Regions from separate parts of the Massilia sp. P2_C2 genome, predicted to be linked through region 2. Evidence: predicted binding sites of a transcription regulator. Region 2 holds the regulator's gene; the other holds the start of a gene.
The links. Region 2 encodes FNR, which switches genes on or off when oxygen is low (the NO sensors DNR and NnrR bind a similar motif). Its sites were predicted from a motif close to TTGATNNNNATCAA; they were not measured.

Region 1 (3,206 bases), on a different contig from region 2:
CCAGCAGGCGGTCGAACAAGACCATGTTGTCGGCGCCCTTGATGAGTTGCGTGACGCCCTGACCGGCGAAGATGTCGCTGATCTTGCCCAGTGCGATGACTTCGCCGCCGGCGTTTTTCACGTGGTCGAGCAGGGTGGGCGCCGTCGGGGGCACCGCATAGTCGTGGCGGTTGCTCGTGCGCTTGTAATTGCCGTCGCTGCCCGTGAACGGACGCGCGATCACGCGGCCGATGTTGTAGGGCTTGACCAGCTCGTACGCGGCTTCGCACACTTCATACAGGCGCTCGAGGCCGAAGTGCTCTTCATGCGCGGCGATCTGCATCACGGAATCGGCCGACGTATAGATGATCGGCTTGCCGGTGGCGACATGCTCGTCGCCCAGTTCCGCGATGATCGTCGTGCCGGACGCGTGGCAGTTGCCCAGCCAGCCCGGCACGCCCGTGATCGCGGCCAGCCTGTCGGTCAGCGCCGAGGGGAACGTGGGCACCGTCTTCGGAAAGTAACCCCAGTCGAACAGCACGGGCACGCCGGCGATTTCCCAGTGGCCGCTCTGCRTGTCCTTGCCGGTCGAGCGCTCGCGTGCGGCGCCCCAGGCACCCGTGAAGCCGTCGCGGCGCGCGAAGCCGGCCGGCCATTCGCCGCTCGCCTTGTGCGCGGCGGCGCCGAGGCCGATGCGTTCCAGGTTGGGCAGCGCCAGCGGCCGGCCCACCTCCGCGGCCCACTTGGCGATGTGGCCGAGGGTGTTGGCGCCCGTGTCGCCGTATTTGTCGGCATCGGGCAAGGCGCCGAGGCCGAAGGAGTCCAGCAGGAGGATGAATGCGCGTGACATGGGATCCCTTCCGAATGTTCAGGCGGCGGTCGTCGACTGGCCCAGGCGTTCGATGAAACCGTGGATCAGCGTGACCATGTCCTTGGCCGCGATGGCAGCATACTTCAGCGTCTGTTCGTGCGACAGCGGGAACGGCGTCAAGCCCTCGGCCAGGTTGGTGATGGCGGACATGCCCGCCACCTTCAGGCCGCAGTGGCGCGCCGCGATCACCTCGGGCACGACCGACATGCCGACCACGTCCGCGCCGAGCGCCTTGAATGCGCGGATCTCGGCGGCCGTCTCGAAGTTCGGGCCCGGGCAGGCCAGGTACACGCCTTCGTTCACGGTGATGTTCTTGTCCTTGGCCGTCGCCTTGATCAGGTCGCGGATATCGGCGTCGTACGCGTTGGCCATGCTGAAGAAGCGCGGACCGAAGCGGTCGTCGTTCGGGCCGGCCATCGGGCTGCCCGGCAGCAGGTTGATGTGGTCCGTCAGTACGACGACGCTGCCCGCGTCCACTTCCGGCCGCAGCGAGCCGGCGGCATTCGTCACGAACAGCAATTCGCAGCCGATCAGTTTGAACGTGCGCACGGCGGAGGTCATCACGCCCGGACCATAGCCTTCGTAGAAATGGCCGCGGCCCTTCATGCACGCGACGGGCACGCCCGCGAGCGTACCCAGCACCAGTTCGCCGGCGTGGCCATGCACGGTGCTGATCGGGAAGCCGGGCAGGTCGGCATAGCTGATCGTCACCGCGTCCGCCATCTGCTCGGCCAGCACGCCCAGGCCGGAACCGAGGATCAGGGCCACGCGCGGCGTGAAGCCCGGCTTGCGGGCGCGGATGACGTCGGCGGCTTCGAAGGGAGTATTGCTGAAGGGGTGAGGGGTCATGTTCGGTGATGGCAAGGCGGGGTCAGGGTGCAAACTATGCATGAATGTCGATTGGTATGGCAAATACCATTTTTCTGCTCGATTTATACGTTTATGCTATAGATTTGTCGAGAACCCCGTTGACCATGGGCAAACATATGTTTAAGATGAAAAACAAAAGTTTAACCCATCCGCCACCGTGACCGAACCGTCAAAAAAGCAACAGTTGTACGAGGCCATCCGCGCAAATCCGTTCGTCTCGCAACAGGAGCTGGCTAACCTGCTGGGCCTGTCGCGCTCGGCCGTCGCCGGCTATATCGCGGGGCTGATCCGCGAGCGCAAGCTGCTCGGCCGCGCCTACGTGCTGCCGGACCGCCGTCCCGTCGTGTGCGTGGGCGCCGCCAACCTCGACCGCAAGCTGCGCTCCTGCGACGCCCTCGTCCTGCGCACGTCGAATCCGGCCAGCCAGAGCGAATCGTTCGGCGGCGTGGCGCGCAACATCGCCGAGAACCTGGCGCGGCTGGGCACGACCGTGGCACTGCTGACGGCCATCGGCACGGACAGTGCCGGCACCGCCCTGCTCGACCATGCGGAAACCCTGGGCATCGACGTGCGCGGCGCCCTGCGCCTGGACAACTGCTGCAGCGGCACGTACACGGCCGTGCTCGACCGCGACGGCGAGATGGTCGTCGCGCTGGCCGACATGGCCTTGTACGACCGGCTCGACCCGGCGTTCATCGATGCGCGCCAGGCCCAGCTCACGGGCGCCGCCCTCGTCGTGGCCGACCTGAACCTGCCGCACGACACCATCGCCGCCCTGGTCGCCCAGGCCCGGCGCACCGCTACGCCGCTCGTGCTCGTGGCCGTGTCCGAACCGAAGATGGCGCGCCTGCCCGCGGACCTCGCCGGCGTGCGCCTCCTGATCCTGAACGCCGGCGAACTGGCGGCCCGCGTCGGCCGGCCGCTGCCCGACGATGATGCGGTGGGCGCCGCGATGCGCGACGTGCAGGCGCAGGGTGCACGCGACGTCATCGTCACGCGCGGCGCGCGCGGCGTGCTCGTCACCGTGGGCGACGCCATCGTCGACCTGCCGGCGGCGCCGGCTGCCGTCGTCGACGTGACGGGTGCCGGCGACGCCTTCGCGGCGGCCGTCTGCTGGTCGCTCGTGCAGGAAGATGGTGCCGACGACCTCGTGCTGGCTTGCAAGCGCGGCCTGCACCTGTCCGAGCTCACGCTGGGCGTGCCCGAGACCGTCCATCCCGGCATCGGACCGGACAGCCTCGCCGCCATCTACCAGGAACCTCTGCTATCACAGGACTGAACATGCACGCCTTCCTCCAGTTTTCCCCCGAAGTCCAGGCCGCGCGTGCGGCCGGCAAGCCCGTCGTCGCGCTCGAATCGACGATCATCTCGCACGGCATGCCCTACCCGCAGAACGTGCAGACGGCGCGCGAGGTCGAGCAGGTGATCCGCGCCGCCGGCGCCGTGCCCGCCACGATCGCCCTCATCGACGGCAAGATCTGCGTGG
Region 2 (3,206 bases):
GCCATGTGCGCGAGGCGGTACGGGAACGACGGATTGAACACGATGGCGAACCAGTCGGCGGGCACCATGCGCCCGTCCGCGATGAGATAGCCCTGCGGCGTCTGCATCCAGCTGTTGGCGCCGAGGATCCACGTGGCCGAAATCAGCGTACCCAGCGCCACCATGCACGTGGCGAGGAAATGCAGGCCCGGGCCGACGCGCGTCCACCCGAACAGCATCACGCCGAGGAAGCCCGCTTCCAGGAAAAAGGCCGTCAATACCTCGTAGGCGAGCAGCGGCCCCGTGATGGGTCCGGCATACTCCGAAAAGAAACCCCAGTTGGTGCCGAACTGGTAAGCCATGACAATGCCGGACACGARGCCCATGCCGAAGGCGACGGCGAAGATGCGCAGCCAGAAGTGGTACAGGTCGAGGAAGACCTGGCGCCGCGTCATCAGCCAGCACCCTTCGAGCACGGCGAGATAGCTGGCCAGGCCGATGGTGATGGCCGGGAACAGGATGTGAAACGACATCGTGAATGCGAACTGGACGCGCGCCAGGTCCAGGGCCGTCGAGCCATGCATGCCGAATCCTCGTCGTTGCGATGGACGGAATCTAGCATGGCTCATCCCGCGCACGGTTGGCGGCATCGGCGTGCCGTGTCTGCCATATTCGTGCGCGAACACTACACTTCATGTAGCACTGCGACAATGAATGTTTGATTTCCATCGGGATCACGGCATGAATACGTCTATAATCAAGGCACTACCCCGAGGCGCTCTCCATGATTTCCGCTGATACCATTACTTTCGATAAACCCATCAATGTCAACGCGCTGAAGATCAGTTGCGCGGCATGCAGCATGCACCAGCTGTGCCTGCCGATGGGCCTGGAAGACGCGGACATCGACCGCCTGGACAAGATCATCGGCAAGCGCCGGCGCCTGGAACGCGACGAGCCCTTGTACAAGATGGGCGATCCGTTCCGCAACCTGTACGCGGTGCGCTTCGGCCACTTCAAGACGTACCAGATCAACGCGGCGGGCGAGTCGCAGATCACGGGTTTCCAGATGGCCGGCGAGCTGCTCGGCATGGACGCCATCAGCGGCGACCGCCACCACTGCGACGCCGTCGCGCTGGAAGACAGCGAAGTCTGCGAAATCCCGTTCGCGCACCTGGAAGAACTGTTCGGCCAGGTGCCTGCGCTGCTGCGCCACTTCCACCGCATCATGAGCCAGGAAATCACACGCGAGCAAAACGTCATGCTGTTGCTGGGCAATATGCGCGCCGAGCAGCGTTTCGCCGTCTTCCTCATCAACCTGTCCGCCCGCTACGCGGCACGCGGCTATTCGGCCACGCGCTTCCAGCTGCGCATGTCGCGCGAGGACATCGGCAACTACCTCGGCCTGACCATCGAAAGCATCAGCCGCCTGCTGTCGCGTTTCAAGAAGCTGGGCCTCGTGCAGGTCGACAAGCGCGAAGTCGAGCTGCTCGAACCCGTGCGGCTGAAGGCAATGGCGGCCGGGACGGAGCAGTGCAGCCCGATGGCCTGATCGGGCTCACGCGGACGTCAGGGTGCATCCGCCACGATCGTAAGCGTCCGCACGCCATCCCACCCTTTCGCCAGCCGCCAGTCGCGCAGCCCGCCTTCGACGACGACCTGCCAGTGCGTGCGTTCCAGCGCGGGCAGCGCCACCTTGAACGTGCCGTCTTCGGCCGGACGCACGAACAGGCGCAGGTCGCGCTGCGGCAGCGTCGGGTGCGCGAGGTAGATCGTGAACGGGGCCGCTTGCGCCGTACCCGTGCGCGCAGCAAGTCGGCCCGATAGCATGCCCGTCTGCGCGTCGTAGTGTGCCTGCAAAGTCAGCCCGAGCTTCGTCGCCGCGCGGTCGCGGCGCAGCTCCTGGTTGATCGCCTTGCCCTGCTTGTAGTAGTCGCCCACGACGAGGGCGTCCGGATGGCCGACGGCGAGCCAGGCGACGAAGGCGCCTCCCACCAGCACCGTGGCCGGGCCGAGCATCAGGAACCACGGCCACCGATGGGTGTACCAGGGGCCGGCCCCGGTGGAGTGTGAAGTCGCGTGCATGTTGTTGATCCTGTTGTCGTTTATCTCGGTACGATGAAGACGGCCTTCTCGGTCACGTGCAGCGACGGCTCGTCCTGCGCCGTCACGGTGAAGGCCAGCGCGTTCGACCCCGTCGGTGCGGCGCCATGCGCGACGCGCACGCGCACGGGCACGGCGCGCGCGGAGGCGCCGTCCAGTTCGACGATATCCTCGTCCACGACGGTGGCGGAGCGGATGCCGCTCACCGCGATGTGGAACAGATGCCCCTGTTCGCCCGTGTTCATCAGCTGCAGGCGGTACACGTTCTCGATCTGGCCGCCCTCCACTTCGCGGCCCATCGAACCGCGGTCGCGGATCACGTCCAGCTTCAGCGGCGTCCGCAGCGCCAGCGCCGTGCTCATGCCGGCCGCCATCAGCACGAGCACCAGGCCGTAGCCGATCGTGCGCGGGCGCAGCAGGCGCGCGCGGATCTGCTGCGCATCCCAGCCGCCGGCCAACGCGTTTTCGGTGGCGTAGCGGATCAGGCCATGCGGCTTGCGCACCTTGTCCATCACGCCGTCGCAGGCGTCGATGCAGGCGGCGCAGCCGATGCATTCGTATTGCAGGCCGTTGCGGATGTCGATGCCGGTCGGGCAGACCTGCACGCACAGGCTGCAGTCGATGCAGTCGCCGTCGGTTTTCCCTGCCTTGCCGGTGCGGGCCGCTCCCCTGGGTTCGCCGCGGACGTGGTCGTAGCTGACGATCAGCGTGTCGCGGTCGAACATCGCGCTCTGGAAGCGGGCGTACGGGCACATGTACTTGCAGACCTGCTCGCGCATCCAGCCCGCGTTGCCGTAGGTGGCGAACGAATAGAACAGGATCCAGAACGCTTCCCATGGCCCGAGGCCCAGGTGCGCCACGGCGCTGCCCAGCGTGCGGATCGGCGTGAAATAGCCGACGAACGTGAAACCCGTCCACAGCGCGACGAGGCCCCAGGCGAGATGCTTGGCGCCGCGCTTGGCCGACTTTTCCATCGTCCACGGCTGGCGGTCGAGGCGGATGCGCGCGCTGCGGTCGCCTTCGATGCGGCGCTCGATCCACAGGAAGATCTCCGTGTAGACCGTCTGCGGGCAGGCATAGCCACACCACACGCGCCCCGCCACGGCCGTCACGAGGAACAGCCC

Region 1: a site for FNR is predicted at 1,819-1,832, ahead of AC1DYX_RS00880 (carbohydrate kinase). Genes of this name have one in related genera too.

What each region holds. Positions count from the first base shown of each region.
Region 1 is NZ_JBFUDR010000003.1:41,085-44,290, reverse strand. Features, by position in the region: gene AC1DYX_RS00890 (phosphopentomutase) at 1-829, opposite strand, end outside; gene xapA (xanthosine phosphorylase) at 848-1,699, opposite strand; gene AC1DYX_RS00880 (carbohydrate kinase) at 1,878-2,999, shown strand; gene AC1DYX_RS00875 (pseudouridine-5'-phosphate glycosidase) at 3,002-3,206, shown strand, end outside.
Region 2 is NZ_JBFUDR010000234.1:2,868-6,073, forward strand. Features, by position in the region: gene AC1DYX_RS22435 (cytochrome ubiquinol oxidase subunit I) at 1-563, opposite strand, end outside; gene fnr (fumarate/nitrate reduction transcriptional regulator Fnr) at 764-1,531, shown strand; gene AC1DYX_RS22445 (FixH family protein) at 1,549-2,064, opposite strand; gene ccoG (cytochrome c oxidase accessory protein CcoG) at 2,085-3,206, opposite strand, start outside.